4 regions of the Pseudoalteromonas nanhaiensis genome follow, and region 1 is predicted to be linked to each of the others. Evidence: predicted binding sites of a transcription regulator. Region 1 holds the regulator's gene; each other region holds the start of a gene.
What was found. The regulator sigma-54, encoded in region 1, starts transcription at its own class of promoters, with help from an activator protein. The targets are predictions, from matches to a motif close to GTTGGCACGNNNNTNGNNT.

Region 1 (7,762 bases):
GCCGAGCGTCCGCTTGTTGAAGTTGCGCACCGAATTGCTGGTGGTGAGTCGGTTGATACCATTCAAGATATTCGTGGTACCGCGGTTATTCGAAAAGAGCCTTTGCAGGGCTGGCGTGGCAGTGACTCTACGGCTATCGATAAAATCGGTAAGATTGATCCAATTCCAAACCCGTATGGTGCAGATGATGTCGGTTGTAGTAAATCTGAGTTTAAACAAGCGGGTATTGATTTAAGCGCAGAGGCTGCCAAGCCAATCACTATTCAGCCTGCGCGTCCTAAGCCATGGGAAAAGACCTACGTTAAGTTACCAGCGTATGAGCAAGTGAGTGTAAATAAACCGCTTTATGCCCATGCGTCGCGTATTTTGCACCAAGAAACAAACCCAGGTTGTGCACGTGCCTTGTTTCAACGCCATGGCGACCGTTCGATTTGGGTGAACCCGCCTGCATTTCCGCTTGAAACTGAAGAAATGGATGGCGTATTTGGTTTGCCATATCAGCGTATTCCACATCCAAGCTATGGCGATGAAAAAATTCCTGCCTATGAAATGATTAAAACCTCGGTGAACATTATGCGCGGGTGCTTTGGTGGTTGTTCTTTCTGTTCGATTACAGAACATGAAGGACGCATTATTCAAAGCCGTTCAGAGCAATCAATTATTGATGAAATTGAGCAAATTCGTGACAAAGTACCGGGCTTCACAGGGGTAATTTCTGACTTAGGTGGCCCAACAGCGAATATGTATAAATTGCGCTGTAAGAGCAAAAAGGCCGAGAGCACGTGCCGACGTTTATCATGTGTTTATCCTGATATCTGTAAGCATATGGACACCGATCACACCCCAACGATTGAGCTTTATAAAAAAGCCCGTGATGTGAAAGGCGTGAAGAAAATCTTGATTGCGTCAGGCGTACGCTATGACTTAGCAGTAGAAGATCCACGCTATGTAAAAGAGCTGGTTACTCATCACGTAGGCGGCTACTTAAAAATTGCCCCTGAGCATACTGAGGATGGCCCATTATCTAAGATGATGAAGCCGGGCATGGGTGCTTACGATAAATTTAAAGAGCTATTTGATAAATACTCAAAAGAAGCCGGTAAGAAACAGTATTTGATCCCGTATTTTATTTCTGCACATCCAGGAACGAAAGACGAAGACATGGTTAACATGGCGCTATGGTTAAAGGCCAATGACTTTAAGCTTGATCAGGTACAAAATTTTTACCCGTCGCCAATGGCCAACGCAACGACAATTTATCATACCGAGATGAACTCGTTACGTAATATTAAAAACAATACTGAACAAGTGCCTGTGCCAAAAGGGGCACGTCAGCGTCGCTTGCATAAAGCTATTTTACGCTATCATGATCCTGCCGGCTGGCCGATGATCCGCGAAGCTCTTAGAAAAATGGGCAAAGCGAATCTAATCGGGAAAGGGCCAAACTGTTTGGTGCCTGAAGAGAGTCGCAACGAAAAAGCGGCAAATAGTAAAGGTGGTAAAGGCCGTGCGGCACTTACACGCCACACTGGTTTTAGCCAATTCAAAAAGGCCAATACCAAGCCTAGAGTAGGTAAAAATAAGCAGCGCGCAAAGTAAAAGATATAAATGGCCCTTAAAGGGCCGTTTTTATATTAGATCAATAACCAGGTTGCAGTGCCTAAAAAGGCAAAAATACCAACAATATCGGTGACGGTTGTCAGTACCACACTGCCGGCGAGGGCTGGGTCAATTTTCATTTTCTTAAGAATTAACGGAATACTCGCACCCGCGATACCAGCGGCAACAAGATTCATAAACATCGCAAACGCTAAGACCGCACCGAGCTTAAAGTCCCATTGCCATAGGGCAACCACACCGGCAATCAATATCGACCAAATAACGCCATTCAGTGCGCCTATCGCCAGTTCCTTAAGTAATAAGAAGCGTTGGTTTGTTTGGTTGATATGGCCAACCGCTATACCACGAATAACCAGTGTTAATGTTTGGCTACCTGCAACACCACCCATTGAAGGTACGATACCATTTAGTACCGCCAAAATAGGCAAGATTGCTAAGGTGTTTTCAAAAAAGCTTGCCACAATTGCTGCTAGCAATGCGGTTAATAAGTTAACTCCCAGCCAAATAGAGCGACGCTGCGAACTTTTGAGTACTGGCGCAAAGGTATCTTCTTCGTCGTCAAGACCAGCAAGGCTTAACATGCTGTGTTCAGCATCTTCACGGATGACGTCAACGATATCATCGATGGTAATACGACCAAGCAAGTGAGCGTTATCATCAACAACAGGGGCTGAAATCCAGTTATGACGCTCGAACAATTGCGCTACATCACTTTCATCCATTGAGATCAGGATTGACTCACACTCTTCATCCATTAAATCACGAACAATTTTATCCGATGAGTTGGTCAGTAATGTGGTTAACGAAAGCGCGCCTAAAAAGCAGTTATGTTTATCAACAACGTATAAGTCATCTGTACCCTCTGGTAGTTCACCACGCAAGCGTAAATAGCGCAGGACTACATCTAAGGTAACATCTGGACGGATTGTTACCGTATCGCTGTTCATCAGGGCACCGGCTGAACGCTCTTGGTATGACAGTGCCTGAGTTGCCCTTTCTCTATCTTGCGAGTCCATTGCACTGACTACGTCTTGATAAACGGTGTCAGGAAGGCTACGAAGAACTTCACCTAAGTCATCGTCGTCCATGTCTTCGGTTGCAGCAGCAATGTGCTCAGGCTCCATCTGAGCAATAATACCTAAACGTACGTCTTCTGAGAGTTCTTCTAAAACATCACCACGCACATCTGGGTCTACCAACTGCCATAGCATGCGACGAATTTTATGGGGAGATGACTCTAATAATAAAGCGGTATCACACGGAGCTGTTTTAGCGAGCATGCCTCGCACCTGAACAAATTGTCCACTATTGAGTGACTTGGTCACTTGTTTAAGTTGTTGTAGTGGGTAGTCTTGTTCAAAGGCTTCTGGCATTGGCGTCCTTACAACTGAAAATAGATTAATACAGATTCTGCAAATACAGCATAGTTGCTAAGTGGTGTATTTGCAGGATATCTTCACACTGCGATAAAATTATTAAGTGCTTTGTATTTTTAAGGTGTGAACGATATAAAAGTAGGATATTTAAAGAGAATTATAAATACCTGAACTAAGTTTAACTTAAACGGTTAAGCCTTAGCAAACGCTATTCTTGTTCATGAAAGCGTTGTGCAATTAATTCTCCAATTGCGTTCAGTGCAGCCTCTGCATCTGGGCCTTCACATACCACACGCACTTCTTTACCTTGGCTACTTTCAAGTAGCATTAAGGCTAAAACACTATCACCTTCAGCTTCTTTATCGTCTTGATAAAGCATAATTTTAGCATCAAATTGCAAAGCAAGTTGTGCTAAAACAGTGGCTGCTCGTGCGTGCAAGCCAAGCTTATTTTGAATTAAAAACGTGTCTTCTGCGTGCATCTGGCATCCAATTAAATATCTTGCTCGCGATGGCGGATTTTTACGTTCGCATGCGTTTTTGAAAAGCTATCACCAATGGTCTGCGCTAAATATACCGAGCGATGTTGCCCGCCAGTACAGCCAATTGCGATGGTAAGATAGCTGCGATTGTTACGCTCAAGGTGAGGCAACCATGTTTGCACAAATGTTTGAATTTGCCATGTAAATTTTTGCACTATGCTATGACTTGCAAGGTAATCTTTTACTGGTTGATCTAAGCCTGTGAGTGGCTTTAGGTCTGGCTCCCAGTGTGGATTTGGTAAAAAACGTGCATCAAATACGTAATCGGCTTCTTTTGGAATACCATGTTTAAAGCCAAACGACATAAAGGTGATAATCAGCTTTTTATCTTTTTTACCTAAGATCTTTTCACGAATTGATTCAGCTAACTGATGAACACTCAGGTCGGTGGTATCAATCATAAAATCAGCGCGCGTGATCAGTACATCCAGTAATACTCTTTCTTGCTTAATTGCTAAATCGAGTGGCAGCGAGTCAATCGATAGAGGATGTAAGCGTCGCGTTTCAGAAAAGCGTTTGATCAGAGTTTGGTCATCACTGTCTAAATAGAACAGTGTTGGGTTTGCGAAACCTGGCAGGTATTCAAGAATATCATTAAACTCTTGCTGCTCTTTCGGTAAGTTACGCACATCTATGCTGACTGCTATTTTGTCATAGTTGTCAGAAACGCTACGAACAAGCGAAGGTAATAAGTTGACTGGGATATTATCAACACAGTAGTAACCCAAGTCTTCAAGTACACGTAAAGCGACCGATTTACCTGAGCCTGAGCGACCGCTGATGATAATTAATTCCATTTATGCCTCTGCTGATATGACCTGAAACAGTTCGTGGTCTGTTTTAGCGCTACGTAACTGTTTACAAAACTCTTTATCTTTTAGTCTATCAGCAATTGTCGATAAGGTCTTTAGGTGAAGTTGGCTGTCTCCATCTGGTACGATGAGTGCAACGAAAATATCCACAGGTCGGTTATCAATTGCGTCAAAATTGATTGGGGATTCACTCACTATGACAAATGCCTGTGGTTGCTCTGCACCACTCATGCGGCCATGTGGAATAGCAATGCCACGACCAATACCTGTACTGCCTAATTTTTCTCTATTGAGTAAGGCATCAAGGACGTCTTGTTGAGATAAATGAGGAAGCTGCTGGTGAGCCAGCTCGCTGATATATTCAAGGATTCTTTTTTTGCTATTAAAAAGGACCGCAGCTTTGCTGCAGTCCTGGTTAGTAAGTGAACTAAGTTTCATAATTTAGTGTCGAGCTAATTTCTCTTTGTGTTTAATGACTTGACGATCTAGTTTGTCGATTAGCGAGTCAATGGCTGCATACATATCTTGGTGTGCAGTTGAGGCAAAGAGCTCGCCTCCATTTACATGTAAAGTTGCTTCTGCTTTTTGGCTTAATTTTTCTACATCTAGAATGACATGTACATTATTAATGTGGTCAAAATGCCTTTCTAGTTTTGCAAACTTGCTGTTTACATAGTCTCTTAATGAATCAGTGATTTCTACATGACGACCAGTTAAATTTAGTTGCATAAGCATTTTCCTTCTATGTAAAACGTCTAAATCAAACTCTTACGCTGATTAGACGGAGGTATCGCTAGAGACTCTCGATATTTTGCAATTGTGCGTCTAGCTACTTTAATTCCTTGCTCAGCCAATATATCTGCAATTTTACTATCACTCAATGGTTTAGCTGAGTTTTCTGCAGCGATAAGCTTTTTGATCAAAGCGCGAATTGCTGTTGATGAACACTCACCACCGTTTTCTGTGCTGACATGGCTTGAGAAGAAATATTTCAACTCAAAAATCCCGCGAGGGGTGTGCATGTATTTTTGTGTTGTAACACGTGAAATTGTCGATTCATGCATTTCGACCATTTCTGCGACATCGTTCAGCACCATTGGTTTCATGGCTTCTGGGCCATGTTCAAAAAATGCTTGTTGTTGCTGTACGATACAATTGGTCACTTTTAAAAGTGTATCGTTACGGCTCTCTAAGCTTTTAATAAACCATTTAGCTTCTTGTAAATGAGAGCGAATAAACTGGCTATCGCTGCTCGATTTTACTGAGCGTGACATAGCTGCATATTGGCTATTCACTCTAATTTTTGGCATACAATCTGGGTTTAGTTCAACGACCCAACGACCTTTAACTTTTTTAACCGATACATCGGGTATAACGTACTCAGACTCTTCGCGAACTATGCTGTCTGCTGGCTTAGGGTTTAAGCTGTGGATCAGCGTCATTACTTCTTTTAGTTCGCTTTCTTTAAGCTTAGTCTTTTTCATCAAAGTGCGATAGTCGCGACTTGCTAATAATTCAATGTGCTCAGATAAAACCATTTTAGTTTCAGCTAAATACGGCGTACTCGCATCGAATTGGCGAAGCTGGATACATAAGCACTCTTGTAAGCTACGGGCACCAATCCCTACTGGATCAAACAACTGTATTCTCTTTAAGACCGCTTCGACTTCATCTAGTTCGATTTCTTCTTCATCATTATTTTGATTAAAACTTTCGACTATGTCTTCGCAGCTAACAGTTAAAATACCTGAGTCATCAATTGCCTCTACGATGGCGACAGCGATCGCTTCGTCAGTTGGGCTAAATGGTGTGAGTTGTAATTGCCACATAAGGTATTCATGGAGGGTTTCAGTCGATGCACCTTGATAAATTGACTCATCTTCTGGCATTGGACCTGATGATGTTGATGGGGCAGCACTCATGTACTCATCCCATGTCACATCCATGGCTAAATCGTCACTTACGGTGTCTTTGTTAAGGGCATCGCTGCTTTCTTGTTCGTACTCACTCGGCGCTTCTTCGGCCGATGCACTTAGCTGAGTATCATCAGATTCAGCTTTTTGCTCGTTCTTACCAATGTTTTCATCGTTGTAATCTGCTTCTTCCACTTCAAGCAGAGGGTTACTATCAAGTGCTTCTTGAATTTCTTGCTGGAGATCCAATGTACTAAGCTGCAGCAAGCGAATTGCTTGTTGCAGTTGTGGAGTCATTGTAAGTTGCTGGCCCATGCGCAGCTGTAATGATTGCCTCATGTATCCCTAACAATCCTTTTATGTGTTATCGACACCTGTGCAGTCACAGGTAAATTTATATCGATTTATTGTCATTGTTATTTAGTTTAGCAGATGCGCTAGATGGTGGCTTATTGGTTATAGCCTGAATTGCTCACCTAGATACACATCGCGTACGGTTTGGTCAGCTAAAACATGCTCAGGTGTTCCTGATGCAATTAGCTCCCCATGAGAAACAATGTAGGCTTTTTCACAAACATCAAGGGTTTCTCTAACATTATGGTCAGTGATTAATACACCAATACCACGATTTTTTAAGTGTTCAATAATTTTCTTTATATCTAACACTGAAATAGGATCAACACCAGCAAAAGGCTCATCTAACAAGATAAATTTAGGGTTTGCTGCTAATGCCCGAGCAATTTCTACGCGACGACGCTCGCCCCCAGATAAGGCCATGCCTTGACTATCACGAATATGCTGAATACTAAATTCATCAAGTAAGTTGTTGAGTGTTTCTTCTCGGCCTTGTTTATTTAAATCTTTACGCGTTTCTAAAATAGCCATTAGGTTTTGATAAACCGTTAACTTTCTAAAAATAGATGACTCTTGTGGTAGGTAACCAATCCCTAAACGTGCTCGGCTATGCATTGGCAAAAGTGTAATATCGTTATCATCAATGCTGATCTTGCCTTTATCGCTAGGTACTAAGCCAACAATCATATAGAAAGTGGTGGTTTTGCCTGCGCCATTTGGGCCAAGCAAACCAACGATACTGCCCGCTTCAACTTCAAGACCCACATTTTTGACAACTTGGCGGCCTTTATAGCTTTTTGCTAAAAGCTCTGCTTTTAATGTGCTCATGGTTGGCCTTTATCGTCTTGTTTGTTGTCTACAGGCACTAAGATTGTGTGTACACGGTCTGTTGAGTTTTCATCTTTTTCTGCGCTAATTAGTTGTTGTGCCATATCATAGGTAATGCTTTTCGCTGTTACTTTTTGGCCTGCTTGAGTCACTTCGGCTTCGCCATTTAAAGTTAAGAAGCGCTTGGCTACGTCGTAGCGAACTTCTTCTGCACTGGCGCTCATTACCGTGCCATCTGCTTGCTTTTCTTCAAAATAAGCAGGCTTACCTGTGGCGATAATTAACTCAACAGTACCTTCTGTATCACCACCATGGGCT
Region 2 (7,762 bases), on a different contig from region 1:
AAGTCAGGTTACTTTTTAAAGTCTTCACAATTAAATCAGTCGCGGCCAAAGCGAGTCAGGCTGAGTCGAGAACCTACCACGGTCAACAAACAAGGCTTAATAGAACAGGTATATAGCGCTATCCACAAAGCTAATGTGGTGCCATTTGGTATTGCCAATCCTGTGGCCGCTGCACCGACAGATAAAGCATTGGCAAGAACCATGCGTCGGGTAATGACACTCGCTGGGGCATCGGCAATTAATTACGGTCCGATGGATGGCTTTGCACCACTTAAAAAACAACTCATTCATCGTTATTTAGACTTCGGCATTGGGGTTGATAGCGATGAATTAGTGATCACCAATGGCGCTCAAGAGGCGTTGGCGATAGCCCTTAAGTGTGTCGCTAAACCCGGAGATGTTATTGCTATCGAGTCGCCTTGCTATTTTGGCATTATCGAATTAATCGAAAGCTTAGGCTTAAAGGCACTGGAAGTACCGCTGTGTCCTGATGAAGGGATTTGGCTAGATGATTTGGCTCAAGCACTCGATGAGCATGATATAAAAGCCTGTGTATTTTCTACCTCATTAAATAACCCGGTTGGCAGCTTTATGCCTGATGCCAAGCGTGAACAATTGGTGGCATTGTTAGAGCAGCGCGATGTCGTGCTTATTGAAGATGATGTATATGGCGACCTACATTTTACAGCTAAGCGAGCGACTCCTGCACAAGCTTATTCAAAAAAGGGTTTAGTGATCACCTGCGCGTCATTTTCAAAAACAGCTGCGCCAAGTTACCGTATTGGTTGGATCATTGCCGGTAAGTTTGCTGAACAAGCAAGGCGCTATAAAAGGGCGCTTAGTTGCTCTGCGCCACTTATTAATCAGTGGACCTTGTATGAATTTATAGCCACTGGCGAGTACGATCGTAATATTCGTTTACTAAGACAGCGCTTAAGTACCAACAAAGAGCGTATGATTTGGTGTTTGCAGCAGCACATGCCAAGTTGTGCACGCATAAGTAACCCGCAAGGGGGTTGTGTTATTTGGGTTGATCTTGGTAGCCAATATGATGCGGTAAAATTATTTCATTTGGCACTTGAGGCGGGGATCAGTATTACTCCAGGGCTGATATTTTCAGCGGGTAAAAAGTACCGTAGTTGTTTTCGCTTAAGTTATGGCTTGCCTTGGTCTGAAAATTTAGAGCAGGCGATTAAAACGTTATCGCAACTGACTGTGTTGGCCAAAAAATAAAAAAGCGCAGAGCAAGCTCTGCGCGAAAGGACCAAGTGTTTTGGTTCAGGGATGTTAATTCATTACTCTGCGTTTTGTTTGAAGATAAAAAGTTGATACTCTTTTAGTTCTGGTACTAGCGCCACTAACTCTTGCTCTTTATGAGCGATATCAGCAAAGCTGCCGCATAATGCATCTGCACGCTCTTCAAGTTGAGCTGCCTGTGTTTCAACGCGTGCTTCTATTTGTGCGCCCATGTTTTCCATACGTTGTTCAAACTCATTCATGTCGCCACCCGAACCTAAAAGTTCAGAGCCTAGCGCGACCAAAATACTGCCCATTGATTGCATCATGGCTGATTCAACTGCTGATTCGATTTGCTCATCGAATTGGTCTTCAAAGTTTTGACCAAATTTTTCAAAATTTTGCTGACCCATTGTGAACGCACCTTGTTGATAGAAGGCGTTTTGCACTTCTACGCTGATATCGTCCATTAATTCTGAAATGTCGTTTAGGCCGTCAATGTTGAAGGCTTTTGACACTTCTTCAATTGCTACGCCTGCTATTTTTACGCCATCAAGTGCGATATTTGCTACTTCAGGAAGTTGGCTGCGTAAGCTGTCTGAGTAATCTGCAATTGCTTGCTGTTGTGAAGCATCAAGCGATACGCTTTGACCATCGATATACAAAGTGTGCTGATCGATGATTTTCATAGAGCGATTATCGGCTGTGTATACTTCTAACTCGCTTGGTGTGATGCGTACATCATTTTTAAATTCAACATCACATTGCTCACCGCTGAATGAAATATTTGTATCATTATCGTTATGAGCCATTGCGCTGGTAGCGATAAATAAAGAACTTACTAACAATAACTTTTTCATTTTTTTCTTTCCTGTTTGAAATGACATTTAGACATAATCAAACTTAATGCCAAATTTATATTTTTATTTTATTTCATAGGGTTATCATTTTATTAAGTGTAGTTAGAAGTTATGAGAATTAAATTTTTAACTAAAATTTGGTCAAATTAACTAAAAAATAAACATGCATAAATGGGTTTTATCGAAACGATAAAAAACTCTCACTTTTCAGAATCCGAATTTAGCGCTATTTATTCACAATATTGACATATCACCCATTTAGCATGGCGATATGGCTTTATTTTGGTGGTTTTTTACATACTAATTAATCACTGAGCTTTTTAAACTTTGCCAATTCACAGAGCAAACTTTAAATTTGTGAAATTGGTCTCAAACACTTTATGGAGTGGGTTGTGGGTAAGACATTTAGTTATGATGCGCTAGATGACGATTTTGTTGAAGACGAGTACGAAATGGTTGGGCGTAATCAACATGACAAAAAAAAGCAACGCGTTAAGAAGAAGCTAGAAGATTATCTTGAGCAAAAACGCTTACGCAGAAACTTAGGCGAAGACGACTTTGACGAGTACATGAACGACTAAGCATAAATTTAAATAAAGAGGCATTTTGCCTCTTTATTGCTTATTGGCATGTGATTTTATTTGTTTAATGCAGCAATAATCGCAGCTTCGATCTGCTCTGGTTTTGTTAAAGGAGCAAATCGTTTAATAGCTTTGCCATCTTTACCAATTAAAAACTTGGTGAAGTTCCATTTTATTTTGCGGGTAATAAACCCAGGTAACTCTGATTTTAGGTATCTAAAAACAGGGTGGGCATGTTCGCCATTTACATCGACCTTGCTCATCATCAAAAAGCTAACGCCATAGTTAATTAGGCAGCCTTCTTTTATTTCTTTAGCATCTCCCGGTTCTTGCTTACCAAACTGATTACATGGAAAGCCGATAATGACGAGACCTTGATCATGGTATTTTTCGTGGAGTGCTTGCAAGCCTTCATACTGAGGGGTAAAGCCACATTTACTCGCCGTATTTACAATTAGAACGACTTTATTTTCAAAGTCATTAAAATCAATAGTTTGACCTTGAAGGCTGGTGGCACTCAGTTGATAAAATTCACTCATAGGTATCACTTATTATTATTGTTGAATTAATTCTAACCCGCTTTAGATAGGTATAAAAGTATAAATTTTAATCACACTTTATACCTTATAGCCAACTGTGAGCAGTGTTAGAGTTGATGTCAGTTTTTTAAACTCAAAGTATGTTGCTCTTAAAGGCCAAAAGTACAAATTTAGCGACAAAAAAGACTAACTTAAAATGATAAATAGCCCCATGCCTGCAAGCGTGGTGTAATAAATGTTATGTGTTTTATATGCGACAATGATGGCTAATACAGCCGCACTTAAATAAGGGTTTTGCCAATCTAAGTTAATCTCTCCCTCATTTATAAAGACGATGGGTACCCAAATTGCGGTAAGTACCGCTGGGGCGCTAAAACTTAAAAATTGCTGCATTTTCGGGCCGACTTTAAACGGTAATGCGCGGTGCAAAAATAAGTAACGTGTGAAAAAGGTAATACACGCCATCAATAAAATGGTGGTCATCATAGTGTATGCTCCTCTTTTGCTTGCCAGCGACTAATTAAATAACCTACTGTCATGGCTATTAGCGCTGCAGTCACTAACCATAGCTGAAAGCCTTGGCTTTTTAAAAGCGTAGCGACAACGCCAGCGGTGAGCACAGTAGCCAACGTAGCAAGGTTCTTTACACCAGGAATAACTAAGGCAATAAATGTGGCAGCAATGGCAAAATCAAGCCCAAGGTCTGTTAAGTCAGGCAGTAAGCTACCCGCGACTATGCCAAGCAAAGTCCATATATTCCACGCAATGTAAAAACTAAACCCTGCACTGAGCGCGTAAATAAGGCGCACTTTTGTTCGGTAGGCTTTGCGATGGTGCGAAAACGCAAATAATTCATCTGTGAGTACAAAGCTAACAGGAAGGCGCCAACGAAAAGGTTGATCAATGACTTTGTGGCGAATAGCTAAACCATATAGAAAGTGCCGCGAGCTAATAATGAGTGTGGTAAACAATATAGTAAGCAAAGGGGTATTGCCGGCCATTAATTCAATTGCGACTAGCTGCGCAGAGCCTGCAAATACCAACAATGACATCGCTTGTGTTTCTAAAGCACTAAAGCCATTTTGGACGGCTAACGAGCCACATAAAATGCCCCAAGGTAACACTGCAAGGCACAAGGGGAGCATGTCGAAAAACCCTTTTAGTAATGCTCTTATTGTTGATTTATGCATTTTATCGCTCATGTTTGTTGTTGTGGCTCAGATCAAAACAGCTGAAATAGAGGTGTGTCAAAATAACTGAAGTTTGTAATAATGTATAGCCGAACCCGTTGCTGAAATTCATCATTTGCGTCTTTTAAAGGGAAAATTACAATGTCGAAAGTTAAAGTATGGGATGGCTTTATAAGAAGCTTCCATTGGTTATTAGTTGCGGCCATCGCAACACTCTATTTTAGTGCTGAAGAGGGTATGTTAGAGCTGCATTTTGCAGCAGGCTACTTCACCTTGGCGCTGATTATTACACGTCTTGTTTGGGGGCTTATTGGTAGCAAAACAGCAAAGCTCTCTGCACTTATTCACTCACCTGTTGCTGCAATTAAATCATTTACAAGCAATGAGCATAAGGCAGGTCATGGTGCGGCGGGCAGTTATATGGTGATTGCATTTTTTGTTTTAATACTTGTGCAGTTAACCTCGGGACTTATGACCAGCGACGATATCTTAACAGACGGCCCGCTAGTCGCACATGTATCATCAGATACCGTAGAATTTGCGGGTTGGTTGCATCATTTGAACTTTGATATTTTGTTGTATGCCATTGTGTTGCATGTATTGGCAATTGTGATTTACCGCATTAAGGGAAAGAATTTAGTCAAACCTATGCTAACGGGCAGTAGCGACCAGGTTTCAGTCACTGAGCCTGTCACTAAATCACCTATGCTCGCTTTTATTATTTTTGCTGTGTGCTTAGTGGTGCTATTTACAACTTGGGGTGCAGAGCCGCTCAGTTATTTGCTTGGGTAGACTTCTCAAGATAATAAAAAGGCGCTTATCAGCGCCTTTTTAGTTTACATAATTACGAGACTAGTCTTTGAAAGACTTATGGCAATCTTTACAGCCTTTAGCCCATGCGCCAAATGCTTTACCAATTACTTTTTCATCGCCACTCTGTGCTGCAACTGCTAGTTCATCAGCATATTGTTGGAAGGCAACTGCTTTTTTCATAAAGGTTTCGTTATCGCTCCATACAGCAGCAAGTGCAGATGTATCGCCTTTATCAGAACCCGCTACAAAAGCTTCCCAAGGCATTTTTGATAGTGCAGCTGCATTGTTGGCACGCTTTTGAAAGCGTTCAGCATCAAAAGGTACTTTTCCTTTTAGCATATCGCCCATGTCACCAATTTGTACGCGGATCATTGAAAATGCTGCCTGACGATACTCGATTGCATCACTTGGTTCTTCAAATACAGAATTTGCTGATGCGCCTAGTGCCATTGTAGATAGCATTGCACCTAATACTAATTGTTTTAATTTCATTCCTTTTGCCCCTTAAGATGTCATAAAAGTAAACTAACTGAGTTGTATCTTAGCTCAATATAATATTCAAGTGTATTGCGGTTTACTAGGGCGTATTTACCTTTGTGGATTAAATTTGTTCACTCTAGGGGCGATTTAATCGCGGCGCGAGATTTGTAACCTAGTGGGCTAAGTAAAAATCGAGCAACAAAGAGTTAATCGCCCCTAGGAAGAACCCGAAGGGCAGCGCGTGTTTGGCATTGATGCTGCGTTATCGCCTATTTATGTGGAACAACCACACTACATAGGCTCTGCCTTGCCTAAATACCAAACACACTGCTGCAAAATTAATCATAAAAGGTCAATACGCCCTAATCATTTATATCAATATCGGCGAATATCATCCCGCGGCGCATACTTCTGGTTGCTAAGAAAACCTCGCCTAGTAAAGATAAAAAACCACAGATCAACAGGGCCATAGCGGCCACAAAGCAACTGGCAATTGTCACGCTTAGGTTAATAGATTGGATATGTGATAGAAATAAACACATAACCACAGCGCACACTAATAAGGCACTAAGCACACTTGCACTAAATGCAATATGGATACAGCGCGAGCGCTTTAATAACGCTCTTAATTCAGTCGTTAGAGACTTATTAAAGTCTTCATCAGTACTGACCTTTAACTTACGCTCAAGCTGCCTTGCACGGTCGGTAATGCGGGCTAGACGGTTAGATAACACACCTAATGTGGCAGCAATACCCGTAATTAAGAATACCGGGGCTACGGCTGTTTGAATCACCTTAGCCATAGTAAGAATATTAATGACCTCTGAGTTCATTATGTTTACCTTTTTGCATTTGATTCATTTACAAATATTTACAACCCATGCTTTTTCATTAAACGCTTTTAAAACAAAGTCTTGTCAGTTTTTTTCTCGCATATAATAAATTTACTGTAACTATAATGTAACTGAAATGTTGTTCTTGAGTGTGTTTACGCTTTATATTGGTGATGAAACTTTGTTTCAATCACTATTTAGGACGATAAAATAACATATCCCAGGGGAACCCATGTCTAAAAATCTAATAAAAAGAACAGCAGTTGCTTTGGCTGTAACAAGTGCAATGTGCGCTAGTGCACAAGCCAATGACTTTTCAAAATACAATCTAGCAGGCAAAAAGTTAATTAAATCAAGTGCTGTTACTAAAAAAGAGCAAAAAGTTCGCAGCGAAGCAACAAGTTGGTTAGTTAAGTTAAATGCACCAGCAACAGTAAATGCAACATCACGTGGTGCAGATATTGCGAGTATTCAGTCACAAGCACAAGCGGCACAAGTAAGTGTAGAGCAAGCGATTAGCAGCATGGATTTACCGCTGCAAGTTGTTGCGAAAACATCAACACTTGTCAGCTCAATAGTAGTCAATGGTAATAAGCAGGACGTTGCAAAGCTTCTCTCTAACGCGCAAGTTGAGGGTATCTACCCTGTTTATGATTATGAATTGCATGTTGCAGACAGTGCCGATTATATTGAGGCAACACCTCTTGTCGCGAATGGTTTAGCAACAGGTGAAGGTGTTCGCGTTGCGGTACTTGATACAGGTATCGACTACACACACAAAGCATTCGGTGGTGAAGGTACTGATGAAGCATATGCTGCTGCGATTGCTGATCCTGCATCAGTTGATTGGCCACAAGGTAAAGTTTTAGGCGGTTATGACTACATCAATAATGATAATGATCCAATTGATGTAGATACAAATCATGGTACACACGTTTCTCACTCGGTTAACGGTATCGCACCAAACGTAGATTTATTCGTTTACTCTGTATGTAATAGTGGTTGTCCTGGTCTTGCGCAATTATTAGCGCTTGAAAGTGCAATGGACCCAGATGGTAATGGTGATATCAGTGACCGTGTTGACGTAATCAACATGTCTTTAGGTGGTGATTACGGTGATATTGCAAATGATGCTGTAGGCTTATTCATCAACCAAGCAGTTAAACTAGGTACCAACGTGGTTATCTCTGCAGGTAATGATGGCGCATATCCATTTATCGTTGGTGGCCC
Region 3 (7,762 bases), on a different contig from region 1:
GTTTGCCGGTTGCGCAGTATCCATCAATTGCACCGCCTGCAATTAGTATTCAAGCCTCATACCCTGGTGCGTCGGCCCGTACTTTAGAAGATACGGTTACACAGGTTATTGAACAAAAAATGAAAGGGCTCGATGGCTTGCTCTACATGTCGTCAACCTCTGAATCGAACGGCTCTGCGACTTTAACGTTAACCTTTAGTGCAGATACCGACCCTGATATCGCACAGGTTCAAGTGCAAAACAAATTGTCGCTTGCAACACCTTTATTACCAGAAGAAGTACAACGTCAAGGTGTCTCGGTTGCAAAATCGGCTCGTAACTTCTTAATGGTTGTAGGCTTTGTATCTGAAGACGGTAGCATGAACAACATCGATATCGGTGACTATGTTTCATCTAACGTACTTGATATTATTTCTCGTGTTAACGGGGTGGGTGAAGTACAACTTTTTGGCTCTCAATATGCAATGCGTATTTGGTTAGATCCAGCTAAATTACTTAAGTACTCATTAACTCCTGCTGATATTAGCGCTGCAATCAGTGCCCAAAATGCACAGGTGTCGGCAGGTCAACTTGGTGCCTTGCCAGCAGTGAGTGGCCAACAACTGAATGCAACAGTGACTGCGCAAAGCCGCTTACAAACACCTGAGCAATTTAGAAATATCTTTGTAAAAACCAATGCTGATGGCTCTGTTGTTCGTTTAAGTGACGTTGCCGATGTTGAATTAGGTGGTGAAAACTATGGTGTTGTTGCGCGTTTTAACGGCAAACCGGCATCAGGTTTAGGTGTTAAGCTTGCCAGTGGTGCTAATGCACTTGATACAGCAGATGGCGTAAAAGCCGCCCTTGCTGAGCTTGAGCCTTTCTTCCCTGAAGGTTTAACAACGGTTGTTCCTTACGATACGACGCCATTCGTATCACTTTCGATTGAGAAAGTAGTAAGCACTTTAATCGAAGCTGTTGTGCTGGTGTTCTTGGTCATGTACTTATTCTTACAGAACTTCAGAGCAACACTTATTCCGACTATTGCAGTACCTGTTGTATTGCTAGGTACGTTTGCCATCTTACAAGTGTTTGGCTTCTCAATTAATACTCTCACCATGTTTGCTATGGTCCTTGCCATTGGTCTACTGGTTGATGATGCGATCGTTGTTGTTGAAAACGTTGAACGTGTTATGACAGAAGAGAACTTGTCTCCTCTTGAAGCGACACGTAAATCAATGGATGAAATCAAAGGCGCGCTTGTGGGTATTGCCATGGTGCTTTCGGCTGTATTTGTGCCTATGGCGTTCTTCCCGGGCTCTACAGGTGTTATTTATCGTCAGTTCTCAATCACCTTGGTAACGGCAATGAGTTTATCAGTGCTGGTTGCGTTAATTCTAACACCGGCCCTTTGTGCAACAATGCTAAAACCAAGTCATGTTCATAATGATAAGTCTTTATTTGGTCGTTTCTTCCTTGGTTTTAACCGTGGTTTTGATAAAACAAACTCGGGTACACAAGGTTTTGTGTCTCGTATGATCAAACACAGTAAACGCTATTTACTTATTTACGGTTTAATCGTGGGTGGCATGGTGTTTATTTTCTCACAATTACCATCGGCATTCTTACCAGATGAAGACCAAGGGATTTTGTTTAACCAAGTAAGCCTACCTGCTGGAGCAACAACAGAACAAACCTTAAAAGTTGTTGAAAAGATGGAACACCACTTCTTAGAAGATCAATCAGAAGCGGTTAAATCTATCTTTACGGTAACAGGTTTCAGCTTTGCAGGTTCTGGGCAAAACGCAGCAATCGGCTTTGTTGGCTTGAAACACTGGGATGAACGTCAACGCCCTGATTTATCAGTAGGCGCTGTTGCTGGTAAAGCCATGGGATACTTCTCAACCATTAAAGAAGCATTTGTGTTTGCTTTCCCACCGCCTGCGGTTGTTGAGCTTGGTACTGCAAATGGTTTCACTTTATACCTACAAGACCGTGTTGGTTTAGGGCATGACAAACTACTTGAAGCTCGAAACATGTTTTTAGGTATGGCGGCACAAAACCCTGTGTTATCGGGTGTGCGCCCAAATGGTCAAGAAGATAAACCAGAGCTGGAGCTTGATATTGACTTAGCCAAAGCTGAAGCATTAGGTCTGACTCAAGCAGATATCAATAATACGTTATCAACGGCTTGGGGTAGTCGCTATGTAAATGACTTTATTGACCGTGGTCGTGTTAAAAAAGTGTATTTACAAGGTACGCCTGAATCACGCATGGTGCCAGAAGATTTAGACAAGTGGTACGTGCGCAATGCCAATGGCGATATGGTTCCATTCACTGCGTTTGCTCAATCTTATTGGACTTATGGCTCACCACGTCTTGAGCGTTATAACGGCTTTTCAGCGATGGAAATCCAAGGTGCTGCTGCACCGGGTTATAGTACAGGTCAAGCGATGGCCGAAGTTGAGAAAATGGTTAAGAAGTTACCGCCAGGTGTGGCGTTCGAATGGACAGGTATTTCATATGAAGAGCGTTTAAGCGGTGGTCAAGCACCATTACTTTATGCACTTTCATTGTTAGTTGTATTCCTTTGTTTAGCGGCGTTATACGAGAGCTGGTCAGTGCCTGCGGCGGTTATGCTAATTGTACCGCTTGGGGTATTTGGTGCATCGATTGCCTCATTTGTATTTAATTTATCAAACGATATTTATCTACAAGTGGGTCTATTAACCACTATTGGTCTGGCATCAAAAAATGCCATCTTAATTGTAGAGTTTGCGATTCATAAAATGGACGAGGGTATGAAACTTGTCGATGCTGCTGTTGCTGCTATTCGCCTTCGTTTACGTCCAATCTTTATGACATCAATGGCATTTGTGTGTGGTGTACTACCACTTGCAATTGCATCAAGTGCGGGTTCGGGTGCACAAAACGCACTAGGTATTGCTGTTATTGGCGGTACTCTTGCGTCATCGACCATCGTTGTGTTGTTTGTGCCATTGTTCTTTGTATTGGTGCGCCGTGTATTCCCTGGCAAAACAAAGTCAACCAAAGAGGAGCTGGCATAATGAAAGCTAAACTTATCTCAGTGTCTGTTGCTGCACTTATGTTATCTGCCTGTAATATGGCGCCAGATATGGAGCAACGTGAATTACCCGTTGCTCAAAACTATGATGTTCAAGGTACTGCAGGTGATATCAATGAACTTAATTGGCAGTCATTTTTCACTAATACTCAGCTGCAACAGCTGATTGCGCTAACACTTGAAAACAACAAAGACATTAAAACTGCTGCACTTAATGTGCAGCAGGTAAGAGCGATGTATCAGATTGAAGATTCTGCGCTTTACCCAAGCATTGATTTAAATGCATCGGGAACCCGTCAGCGTGTTCCGGCAGATTTATCTGGTACTGGTCAAGCGACTATTTCTGAAAACTATTCAGCGACTGTTGGCTTAACTGCTTATGAAATTGATCTTTGGGGCAAAGTGCGCAACCAATCAGAGCAAGCTTTACAAAACCTCTATGCCGCTGAATACAGTTTAACCAGTGTGCGCATTAGCTTGATTTCGGAATTAGTGAATGCGTGGCTTAACTATGCGACGGATAAAGAGCTATTGGCGCTTGCAAACGAGACGTTAAAGTCTCAGCAGGAGTCTTTAGAACTAACCCGTAAAACATTTGCTCTTGGTGCTGCGTCTCAGTTAACGCTATCGCAACTGGAAAGTACAGTAGCAACCGCTAAGGTCGATATTGCAAACTATCAGCGCTTACTAAAGCGTGATAAAAATGCTCTCGATTTTCTAGTGGGTAAAACCGTCACTGCTGATTTACTACCAAATCAAAATATAGATGATGTACTGAACTTACCGGATGTGCCTGTGGGGTTGCCGTCAGAGTTACTGACGCAACGACCAGACATTAAGGCCGCTGAGCATGATTTACTGGCAGCTAATGCAAATATTGGTGTGGCAAAAGCGGCATTCTATCCGAGTATAAGTTTAACCGCCAATGCTGGAACGGCCTCTGCTGATTTGAGTAATCTTTTTGATTCGGGCTCAGGTACATGGAGTTTTGTACCATCGATTAACTTACCTATCTTTAATATGGGTCGTAATCAAGCCAATCTTGATGTTGCAAAGGCACAACAAGAAATGGCGCTTACTAGCTATGAGCAAACCATACAACAAGCATTTAAAGAAGTATCTGATGCCCTTGCTGATCGAGAAGGTTATATGCATCAGCTAGATGCACTCAACGATTTGTACCAAAGTAATGAGTTATCTTTTACTTTATCAGATGCGCGTTTTCAAAAAGGAGCAGACAGTTACTTGCAAGTGTTGGATGCGCAACGAAATTGGTACAGTGCTGGGCAACAGTTAATTTTGGGTAAACAAGCGTATCTTGCTAGCCAAATTAATTTGTATAAAGCACTTGGTGGTGGCTGGAATGCGCAAAAAAATGTGCATTAAAACAGCAAAAGCATAATTTATTTAAGGTTTTGCAGGATCTTAGTTGTTTTGACTCTCCTGTGATATTAAGATCCTGTAAACCTTGTTTAAGTAAAAGTTAACCATTTCAAAAGAGCTTGGAGAAACCATGACGCAAAAAACGAAAAGACACAATGACCCTGCGCTTGCTGAGGCAAGACGTAATCAAGTGCTTTGTGCTGCAGCGGATTGTTTTCGACGTAAGGGCTATCATGGCGCGGGAATGGCTGAAATTTCTAAAACAGCAGGCATGAGCGCAGGCCATATCTATAATTATTTCGCTAGTAAAGAAGCGATTATAGAATCGATTGTTGAACGTGATATGGAAGAAATGTTCTCAATCTTTAAAGAGTTTGCAGATAAGCCGGGCGATCGTGTCACCGTGTTGCTAGATGGACTCGATAGAGGTGTTGAGCGCCATACCGATTTAAATCAAGGTGCGCTTGATTTAGAAATGCTCGCAGAAGCTGCACGTAATGAAAAAGTCGCTAACTTACTGCGTGAGTCAGATAGCCACGCCCGTGATTCTATGCGCGAATTATTAGTGGGTGAAAGAGGGCCGTTACAAGGTACCGCACTTGAAGAAGTGAATGCCCGTATTGAAGTGATGTTTTCTGTGATGGGGGGCTTACTACTACGTAAAATGCTTAATCCTTCTTTAAACATTAGTGAGCTTTTAAAAGCACTTCGTCCAGCGATGAAAACGCTTCTATTACCATTTGATAAGGGAATAGATTAAGCTCTGCAAGGTAATTTATTCCCTTACTTCTGTTCAGTAAAGTGATTCGGTGAAGTTTTTTATTACGCATTCACTTTCATCACATTGATACCAATCCGCGTTAATATTTAATCATTTTTGACCAACTAGTTGTGTTTGCAAGTTCAACATATAGCACTTTAAATAGAAATCTGTTTTCTCAAGCTCAGAAAATCAAGTTAAGTACAAAAATGTGTAAGTTATTCATAGCATAATGAAAAAATGTCCTAAACTTATTGATAGGAAATAAAGTTAAGAGCTTATTTTTTCATCTAAAGTGCCTGTTTAGGGCTTATCTGTTGTGTGGAAAGAAACTTGCATTAATGTATATGATTAAAATAACAAGGAGTGACTATGTGGGCAGCAATTAGCTATCTTGCGCTGGCAATTATTTTTATAATCGTGGCTATTCGGGTTGAGCTCGTTTATTTTGCGCTATTTTTTTATTGGGCTGCATTGTCGCTACTACTAGTCAGTGGCGCTTATTTTTTTAATATTGCGCGAATTTTCAGAAAGCGTGAAAACGGTGTAATACCAATTTACATTCGTTGGGCGTTTATTCCCTTTTTACTAGGGGCTCAAATATACAATGCTTGGTCTCGTAAGCATGATAAAGTGCCTCCTTTACAACAAATAAATGAACATCTGTTTTTAGCTTGCAGGCTCTTTCCATCAGATATTGACACCATGAAAGAGTTAGGGATTACAGCAATCTTAGATGTTACCTGTGAGTTTGATGGCCTTGAATGGTCATCGACCCAAGAAAATATTCGCTATTTGAATATCCCCGTTTTAGACCACAGTGTGCCAACTCGTGCGCAATTACATCAAGCAATTAACTGGATCCACCATCAAGTAAAGGCTGATAGACGTGTTGTTGTGCATTGCGCATTAGGTCGCGGACGTTCAGTGTTTGTTATGGCTGCATACTTACTAAGCCAAGATAAAGATGCAGATGTTCATACTGTTTTGGAGCAAATCAAAGAAACTCGAGAAACTGCTAATTTAAACAAGCGCCAACTTCGTCACTTAATAAAACGTCATCGTCGAGGCGATTTACTAATTAAAAACAAAGCTGTATTAATTGCTAATCCAGTCTCTGGTACAAAGCTGTGGCAAGAAAAGAAAAAGCAGATAACCGCAAGGTTAAGTGAATACTATGATTTAACTGTACACACTACAACAGAAGAAGTGGACGGCATTCAATTAGCTAAAGAGGCTATAGAAACAAATCCCGATGTTGTTATCGCATGTGGTGGTGACGGTACAGTGACAGAAGTCGCCAGTGTGTTAGTCAATACCGACTGTAAGTTAGGCATTATCCCTTTAGGCACTGCTAATGCATTAGCTCATGTATTAATGGGGATCCAATCTAAGTTAATCCCAGTCGAACAAGCTTGTGAACTTATTATTGAGGGACAGGCAAGTCGGATCGATACCGCTTTGTGTAATGGCGAGCGAATGCTGTTATTAGCAGGAATTGGGTTTGAGCAGAAAATGATTGAAAAGGCGCATCGAGATGCTAAAAATGAGTCCGGCCAACTAGCTTATTTACAAGGATTTTGGCAGGCACTAAGCGAACATGAAGCGCAAGATTATACAGTTACATTAGACGACAATGAACCTCAGTCTATAAATACCAATAGTTTAATCATTGCAAATGCAGCGCCGTTTACTACATTGTTGGCTCAATCAGCAGGTCAGCCAGATCATAATGATGGTTTACTTGATGTTAATTGGTTAACGCCTAACTCAGAGGCGAAAGCCAGTACGTTAAGTATTGCTGAATTAGTATTTTCAAGCATAACGCAAACAAGCTTTGCCATTAATAGCCATCATACAAATGCTAAACGAGTTTCTGTAAGTGCAGAAAAAGACATTAGTTATGTAATTGATGGTGAGGTTAAAACAGCAGAAAAGCTGGTGGTAGAGGTATCACCGAAGTCACTTTCGGTGATAATGGCCGAAACCTAACAGTTATTTTTTAATACTTTTCCATTCAAAAGGTGCGTCATCATCGGCCTTTTGATAGGAGAAAGTATCAATGTATAGTTGTTCAACTTTTTCACGGGCCCAAGGTGTTTTACGTAAAAATTTTAAGCTTGATTTAACACTTGGGTCATTTTGAAAACAGCGCACATCAACATGTTCAGCTAGGCCTTCCCAGCCAAGTTTTTCTTCAAGTTGGGTTACGATGTCGGCAAGCTTGATACCGTGCAAAGGGTTATTTGGTTGATTGTCCATGCTTAATCTTTGGTTATTTCTAAACAGAGTAATAGTAACGTATCTAGCGTCTTTAAGCTAATTGACGTTTATACTCTTGTCTCGTTTTGGATAGACAATATCGCCGTTTTTATCCAGTCTTAACCACGCTAAGTCGCTGTTTGAAAAATTTGGCTGTTTGGCTGCACAAATTAACGTTATATCGCCAACAGCAATATAAGCGCCTTCGGTGTAACGCTTATTTTCATACCAACACACTTTGTGGTTGTTAAGTGCTTCTTGGCCATCTAGCACAACTAATGCTTTATCCTTTG
Region 4 (7,762 bases), on a different contig from region 1:
CGCTTTTCTCCCTCTCACCGCTCAGATATGCCGCTTATCTTTTTTTGATAAGAATTGTTACATATTCGGTTTTATTGTTTTGGTTGAGAGGTTTATTATGGAGAAAGCGAAAAACTAATGATTAATTAGGTTTGCTAGTTTTTCGATAAATACATCAAAAAATAATTAGTACGGGACTCCCATGAAAAAAGTAACACTTACCGCGGCAAGTATTGCACTAGCCCTCGGTCTTGTTGGTTGTGGTGAAAAAGAACAAGAAACTAAAGCACCAGCAACTGCGGCCGTCACTGAAGCAAAAGCACCTTTAAATTCAGGTATTGAACTGGCGAACATGGACAAGTCTGTTCGCGCACAAGATGACTTTTACTATCACGTAAACGGCGAATGGTTAGAAAAAACAGAAATTCCGGGTGATAAATCAAACTATGGTTCATTCACTCAGCTTTATGATGATTCGCAAAAAGCGATGAAAGAAGTGCTAGAAAAGGCAGCGACAAACACTAATGTTAAACCGGGGTCAGATGAAGCTAAGTTAGCGGCGTTCTATAACAGCTATATGGATGAAGCAGGCCGTGAAGCGGCTGGTATCAAACCATTAACGCCAGTACTTGCAAGCGTTGATGCAGTAAAGAGCAAGCCTGAGCTTGTTGCTTTAATGGCTGAACTTCGCATTAAAGGTGGTAGCTTACCATTTGGTTATTATGTCAATAATGATGCAAAAAACTCGAGCGAATACGCGATGTATGTTTATCAGTCTGGTTTAGGTTTACCAGATCGTGATTATTATCTAAAAGACGATGAAAAATTCACAAAAATTCGTGAAGCTTACCAAGCATACGTTACAGCTATCTTAAGTAAAGCGGGTGTAGCAGATGCAGAATCTGCGGCTAAAGCTATTATTGATCTTGAAACAAGCATTGCTGATGCGCAGTGGAGCCGTGTTGAAAGTCGTGATGCTACTAAATCTTACAACAAGATGAGCGTTGCAGATGCTAACAAACTTACTGGCGACTTTGACTTTGCAGCTTACCTTGATGCGTCAGGTATTAAAACTGAAGAGGTAATCATTCGCCAACCTAGTTACCTAGAAAAATTTGCAGGTATCTACAAGGATACAGACTTAGCAACTTGGCAGAATTACCTTAAGTTCCACTTTGTGAGCAACTACGCTGCACTATTAGATAAAGAGCTTGTAGATCTTAACTTTGATTTTTACAGCACAACGCTTCGTGGTGTGACTGAGCAATCTCCGCTTTGGAAAAAAGCAGTTGATGCATCAAACGGTGTATTAGGTGAAATGCTTGGTAAAGTATACGTTAAAGATAACTTCCCACCTGAAGCGAAAGCGCGTATGGAAGAGTTAGTTGATAACGTAATTAGAGGTTACGCAGTTGCGATTGAAAACCTTGAGTGGATGAGCCCAGAAACAAAAATCGCTGCAAAAGAAAAGCTTGATAAGTTCACGCCAAAAATCGGTTACCCAGATAAATGGAAAGACTACTCAGCACTTGAAGTTAAAAGCGATGATTTAGTCGGTAATTACATTCGCCACAGCGAATGGGAGTATGCCGATATGATTGCTAAACTAGGTAAGCCAGTTGATCGTTCTGAGTGGCACATGACACCACAAACAGTAAACGCTTACTACAACCCAGTGAACAACGAAATCGTATTCCCTGCGGCTATCTTACAACCGCCATTCTTTAACCTTGAAGCCGATGACGCTGTTAACTACGGTGCAATCGGTGCGGTAATCGGCCACGAACTTGGTCACGGTTTTGATGACCAAGGTGCGAAATACGATGGTGACGGAAACTTACGTAACTGGTGGAGCGAATCAGACCTTAAACAGTTTGAAGAGCGCACAGGTCAGCTAGTTGCTCAGTATAATGAATATAAGCCGTTTGAAGATGCTAGCGTAAATGGTGAGCTAACATTAGGTGAAAATATTGGTGACTTAGGCGGCTTAACAGTTGCCTATACTGCTTACCAATTATCACTTGGTGATGAAAAAGCGCCTGTGATTGATGGTTACACGGGTGATCAACGTTTCTTCATGGGATGGTCACAAATTTGGCGTCGTAAATACCGTGACGAAGAGTTACGCAACCGCCTAATGACAGACCCGCATTCACCAAGCCACTACCGTGTAATCGGTATTCTTTCAAACATGCCAGAATTCTATCAGGCGTTTGATGTGAAAGAAGGCGACAAGATGTATATCAAACCAGAAGATCGCGTAAAAATCTGGTAATTGATTATCGATTTAAAAAGGCTCTGAGTGAACGCTCAGAGCCTTTTTTGTTTTAGGAGCAGAAAGCTTTTAGCCGTCAGTTTGAAGCTGAACTAATGGGGTATGTTAGTACTGCGTTCATTTGCTGTTATGGTGGTGAGCGCTAGAAAGTCGCGCAAAAATATATTCACAAAGAGAAGTGAATGAGAAGAGAAAGAGTAAACCAAAAAGATATCTTAATTTATTTCTCTTTAGCGCTGCGTCTCTTGGCCTCTTTGTGAAAATTACCTAAGTCTGTTTGCACAAAGAGAAGTGAATGAGAAAAGAATGAGGGAACCACAAGATCATTTTTTACTTTCTCTAAAGCGCAGCGTCTCATGATCTCTTTGTGATAATTTGGTTTTCTCTGTGGTTCAAATATGTTTTTCACAAAGAGAAGTGAATGAGGAAAACAAAAAATATTTTGTTTACCTCATCAGCCAAGCGCCTCAAAATCTCTTTGTGCGATTAAATGTCTTTGCTGTAGGCGTGATATTTATTTCGCGCGAAGGAAATTAAACCATAATCGCATCTTTAAGATACTGGAATAACTCTTTGTACGCTTTGGCTGGCTTTTCAGCTTTTACTTCTTTTGCGGCGCTGCGTACTAACTGGCGCATTTTTTGGCGCTCAAGAGAAGGGTATTGATCAATTGTTGAATTGATTAGATCGTCACCTTGTTTGATTAAATCATCACGTAGCGTTTCGATTTTGTTCATCAAAACATCCGCTTGGTTGTTTTTGTTGAGCATAATATCGATCATCGCTTGGATTTCATCAACGTTTTCAGTAGTACGTAATACTTTTGCGATATAGTTTAAGTTACGACGGTAAGCATCGCTCTTATCACTTACTTTATCAGAAACAACAAGGGCTTCTTTTAAATCGTGATTGAGTGGTAAGCGATCGCGTTGCTTTTTCGGCATTTTCGCGATTTCAGCACCCAAACCATGATATTGCATGGCTTCACGTTTTAACTCGCTTTTTGATACGTAAATAATTTCTTCTTCGATAAGTGGCTTTTTCTTCTTCGCCATAAGGATGCTCATTCAGTAAACTTAACTATTCGCTATTATACGTCATTTAGTTAATGATTAATATTAGCTGATGCACGTCTCGCAGTGTGTTAGCATTCGCTACACTATAAAAAATATCAGAACCTAGGACACACAAGATGAAAGATCCTATTTATCAACACATTTCTGAAGTGAAAGACGCGGTAAGCGAAGTACTTGAGCATGCAAGAAAGTTGGGTGCTACTGCTGCAGAAGCGGCGATGTCGAGCACGTCAGGTTTGTCTGTTAGTACGCGCATGGGCGAAGTTGAAACAATAGAGTTTAACCAAGACGGTGGCTTAGGTATTAGTGTTTATGTGGGGAATAACAAAGGCTCTGCTTCAACGGCTGATTTAAACCCTAAAACATTACGTACAGTGGTCGAAAAAGCCATTGATATTGCTAAATTCACTTCAGATGATCCATACAATGGTATCGCTGATAAAGAACTGCTTGAATTCGCACCACTTGATTTAGATCTGTATCACCCGTGGGAAGTAAGCCCAGAGCAAGGTATTGAGCTTTGCCATCAAGCAGAGCAGGCGGCACTAAACGCCGATGAGCGTATTGTAAATTCAGACGGTGCGAGTTTTTCTTCTCACCAAGGTTTGCGTGTTTATGGCAACAGCCATGGCATGATTGCAGGTTACCCGCGCACGCGTCATAGCATTAGCACCATGGTGATTGGTAAAGATGGCGAGCAAATGCAGCGCGATTCTGCTTATACCGTAGCGCGACATAAAGATGATTTAAACGATGCTGCAAAAGTAGGCCTCGAAGCGGCAACAGAAACATTGGCTAAGCTTAATAGTCAAAAGCTAGGTACTATGAAAGTGCCAGTTATCTTCAGAGCAGATATTGCCAACTCACTATTCGGTCATTTAGTGTCTGCGATTGGTGGTGGCGCGCTTTACCGTAAATCGAGCTTCTTGCTTGATAGCTTAGGCACAAAAGTATTTAGTGATTGTGTAAATATTTCTGAGCGTCCACATTTATTAAAAGGCTTAGCGTCTTCACCATTCGACTCGGAAGGGTTAAAAACTATCGACCGTGAAATTATTCAAGGTGGTGAGCTTCAAACATATCTATTAGCAAGCTACGCTGCACGTAAACTGTCTATGACACCAACGGGTCATGCTGGTGGTATTCATAACTGGTTAGTTGAGCAAACTCATGCTGACTTAAAAGCACTCTTAAAAACTATGGGCACAGGTTTACTAGTAACCGAGCTTATGGGTCAAGGTGTGAACACTGTAACGGGTGATTACTCACGTGGCGCGGCGGGTTTCTGGGTTGAGAATGGCGAAATCCAATACCCAGTCAGTGAAATCACAATTGCTGGTAACTTAAAAGATATGTTTAAAGCGGTAGTCGGTTTAGGTGGTGATATCGAGCGCCGTGGCGGTATTCAAACCGGCTCTGTATTGATTGAACAAATGCAGGTTGCTGGTAGCTGATTCATCAATAACTACTCAATTTTTAAAGCCTCACGTTTGTGGGGCTTTTTTATTTGAAAAAGTGCTTTACCTGAACTTAACTTGAGGTTTTATCTTGATGGCAGTTTAAAAATAAAAAGGAAAACTACCATGTATTTAGAGCACGTAAACCTTGTTGTTAGTAATGTTGATGCCATGCTGCACTTTTATAAAGCCGCATTCCCACATTGGCGGGTGCGTAGCCAAGGTGATAGCACATGGTCAGGCAAGCCGCGTAAATGGCTGCACTTTGGTGATGATTACCAATATCTTGCACTGAGTGATAACGGTGAAGACGAAAACCGTGATTTAGCAGGGCACCAAGTGGGCCTTGCTCATTTTGCTTATGTGACAAACGATATTAATGCCGTAATTGAACGTTTGGTTGACGCTGGTTATGAAATAGATAAACAGGGTCCAGAAAACCCCTATCGTAAAAATGTATATTTTATCGATCCCGCAGGTTTTGAAGTTGAGTTTGTAGAGTATTTCAGTGATATACCGAGTGAGAGAAATAATGACTTGTAGCTAGAGCTGTCAGCTTTTAGCTGTCAGTTTTGAGCCGAGCGGTGTTGTTTTAGGCCTTTACCAAAGGCCTGCCTCTTAAGAGGTACTTTAGTGCTGAAAGTATTTGCACAAAGAGAAGTGAATGAGAAGAGAATGAGGGAACCTCAAGATCATTTTTTACTTCCTCTAAAGCGCAGCGCCTCTTAACCTCTTTGTGCGATTAAATGTCTTTGATGTGGGGGTGAAGTTTAGTGAGCTTTCAGCTGTCAGTTTGAAGCCGAGCGGTGTTGTTTGTAGGTCAGGTATTGATTGATGGAATAGCGTTGTATGTAAGATGCGTCAAGCAAGCGTGACGCCTACGGTGTAGGGGCCTTTTAACGCCGAACAGCTTTACTTTATTCACGGCTAAAGCTGTTCCCACGTTTGACGTAGGCGTGAAATTTATTTCGCGCGCATTCTAGTAGGTCGTGCTTTAGCGCGTCATTGGTGAAACGTATGCAATATCTTGTCGCCATAAATGACGACCACATTAACATAATCGCAACTCGCAACTTTTACTACATCTTATTCATCTCTTTCCAACTGGCTTTTAGACTGTTGGCAAAGCTGATGAACTTTTCTTTCATGGTACGTTTAACTGAAATCTCGACTGAGCCTAGCCATACATTACCTTCAATGGTAATGGTTGGGCCTTGGCCTTTATTTAAGGCGACTGATCTGTTCTCTACACTGCCAATAACGCTGAACAGCTTTGATACCACATTGACATGTTCTGGCACATAGATTTCGTCGTTACCTAAAATACAGTTCACGTAAATAGTGACATGTTGGTGCTGGAAAATCGCTTCGCTAAAATCGAGCTCAATTGAACCTAAGCAGTTTGTAAGGTGAATTTCTTTTGGCACTACCCACTGGCCGCTGCGCTCATTTGAACCCAAAATACTACGAAGCTGCAGACTTTCGTTATCGCTGCTGTGGCCATAATGAGGTTTAAATTGCGCATGCTTTTGCGATTTGTAGTCAATATCAGCTTTAAGCTCTAAGTCCGCAACAAGTTCAACGAGTACTTCGTTGCTGGTGGCTTCCATTGCTTGGTCTAAGCGGCGTTCAAATGCTTCAGCTGAAATAACAGCATGACTGTAGTTATAAATGAGTTGATCAATTACTTCTTCTCTTACTTGATCGATTGGGCGATCTTCAAGTTTAACGGCCATGGTAGTTCCCTGTTGTGATTATCAAAGTGATTTTTATGTTATTCGTAATAAAGCAAAGCTTAGGCCAAATTTTATTTTATTATAAATCAATATGTTGTGTTTTATAGTGTCAACGTTACTTAGTTAAATTAACCACAGATTAATAAAATCAGCAACTAAATGGTTATTTTTGCAATATAGTGAACTTCTTACCGAGCAGCCTGTAAATCTTTACCGAATTGAATATAAATAGTCGCTGAATGAGGGTTTAAGGTATTGAAATTAAACAAATAAATAGTTGGCATCATAGTCGCATTGGTAAAAGTGTCTTAAATCAAAAGGAGAAGATTATGAACACTTTTAACAAATCTATGATTGCCGCTTTAGTAATTGGTGCAACAACAAGTATGTCAGCTCAGGCAAGCAGTTGGGAAAATGAAAGTAAAGATGCTTGGATTGATGGTAAGGCAGAAACTGTGCTTCTTATGAACACAAACCTTAACAACTTTGACATCAACACTGATGTAACGAATGGCAAGGTTGTACTTACAGGTAAAGTTGATAGTGAATTAGATAAAGAGCTTGCTGAAGAGCTTGTTCTTAGCCTGGATGGCGTTAGCTCTGTTGATAACAAACTAACGGTTGTTAAAAACATGAAGGCTAAGAAAATGAAAGCAGATAAAGCTGATTCAACTGAAAGCGATTTAACAGATGCGAAAATCAGTACTGTAATCACAACACGTTATTTATTTAACTCAGAAGTAGGTGGTACAGACATCGATGTTGATACCGATAACGGTGTAGTAACACTTAAAGGTACTGTTGAGTCTGATGCTGAAAAGCAATTAGCAATCAGTATCGCTGAAAACGCTGAAGACGTTCGCAAAGTAATCGATGAATTAACGATTGTTGCTGAATAACAGCAAGCCTAAATTAGCCCAGCTTTGGCTGGGCTAATAGATTTCAAGGAGTGAGTCATGGATTTAATACGTATTATTTTATCGGTTTTAATTCCACCTCTTGGCGTATTTTTACAGGTAGGTTTAGGTGCGCAGTTCTGGATTAATATTCTTTTAACCTTATTAGGGTACATTCCAGGTTTGATTCATGCTGTGTATATCATCGCTAAGCGATAATTACCTCATTAATCAGCAAGGATGAGTCAGGGAACACAGCAAGGAGCAGCTGTAGGAGTAAAGGACGATAAACCGCAAGGAGTTTACAGTATGGACAATGTAGCACAGCAAAAAGGACAGCAAG

Region 2: a site for sigma-54 is predicted at 2,132-2,150, ahead of ACSFVZ_RS14605 (YggN family protein). Genes of this name have one in related genera too.
Region 3: a site for sigma-54 is predicted at 5,528-5,546, ahead of ACSFVZ_RS05750 (diacylglycerol kinase family protein). Genes of this name have one in related genera too.
Region 4: a site for sigma-54 is predicted at 6,574-6,592, ahead of ACSFVZ_RS00240 (LiaF domain-containing protein). Genes of this name have one in related genera too.

What each region holds. Positions count from the first base shown of each region.
Region 1 covers NZ_JBPNYQ010000033.1:12,414-20,175, forward strand. Annotated here, with positions in the region: gene ACSFVZ_RS19100 (YgiQ family radical SAM protein) at 1-1,599, shown strand, start outside; gene mgtE (magnesium transporter) at 1,635-2,993, opposite strand; gene ACSFVZ_RS19110 (HPr family phosphocarrier protein) at 3,205-3,477, opposite strand; gene rapZ (RNase adapter RapZ) at 3,489-4,334, opposite strand; gene ptsN (PTS IIA-like nitrogen regulatory protein PtsN) at 4,335-4,787, opposite strand; gene hpf (ribosome hibernation promoting factor) at 4,791-5,078, opposite strand; gene ACSFVZ_RS19130 (RNA polymerase factor sigma-54) at 5,105-6,601, opposite strand; gene lptB (LPS export ABC transporter ATP-binding protein) at 6,719-7,444, opposite strand; gene lptA (lipopolysaccharide transport periplasmic protein LptA) at 7,441-7,762, opposite strand, start outside.
Region 2 covers NZ_JBPNYQ010000017.1:62,573-70,334, reverse strand. Annotated here, with positions in the region: gene ACSFVZ_RS14610 (aminotransferase-like domain-containing protein) at 1-1,233, shown strand, start outside; gene ACSFVZ_RS14605 (YggN family protein) at 1,296-2,096, opposite strand; gene ACSFVZ_RS14600 (PA3496 family putative envelope integrity protein) at 2,489-2,677, shown strand; gene ACSFVZ_RS14595 (glutathione peroxidase) at 2,734-3,216, opposite strand; gene ACSFVZ_RS14590 (AzlD domain-containing protein) at 3,403-3,702, opposite strand; gene ACSFVZ_RS14585 (AzlC family ABC transporter permease) at 3,699-4,406, opposite strand; gene ACSFVZ_RS14580 (cytochrome b/b6 domain-containing protein) at 4,548-5,198, shown strand; gene ACSFVZ_RS14575 (c-type cytochrome) at 5,259-5,711, opposite strand; gene ACSFVZ_RS14570 (DUF2721 domain-containing protein) at 6,062-6,532, opposite strand; gene ACSFVZ_RS14565 (S8 family serine peptidase) at 6,765-7,762, shown strand, end outside.
Region 3 covers NZ_JBPNYQ010000004.1:100,005-107,766, forward strand. Annotated here, with positions in the region: gene ACSFVZ_RS05735 (efflux RND transporter permease subunit) at 1-3,047, shown strand, start outside; gene ACSFVZ_RS05740 (efflux transporter outer membrane subunit) at 3,047-4,450, shown strand; gene ACSFVZ_RS05745 (TetR/AcrR family transcriptional regulator) at 4,578-5,207, shown strand; gene ACSFVZ_RS05750 (diacylglycerol kinase family protein) at 5,580-7,199, shown strand; gene ACSFVZ_RS05755 (VF530 family protein) at 7,203-7,469, opposite strand; gene ACSFVZ_RS05760 (DUF1496 domain-containing protein) at 7,527-7,762, opposite strand, start outside.
Region 4 covers NZ_JBPNYQ010000001.1:58,771-66,532, forward strand. Annotated here, with positions in the region: gene ACSFVZ_RS00220 (M13 family metallopeptidase) at 182-2,254, shown strand; gene yjgA (ribosome biogenesis factor YjgA) at 2,788-3,309, opposite strand; gene pmbA (metalloprotease PmbA) at 3,447-4,784, shown strand; gene ACSFVZ_RS00235 (VOC family protein) at 4,914-5,330, shown strand; gene ACSFVZ_RS00240 (LiaF domain-containing protein) at 5,867-6,523, opposite strand; gene ACSFVZ_RS00245 (BON domain-containing protein) at 6,853-7,422, shown strand; gene ACSFVZ_RS00250 (YqaE/Pmp3 family membrane protein) at 7,480-7,638, shown strand.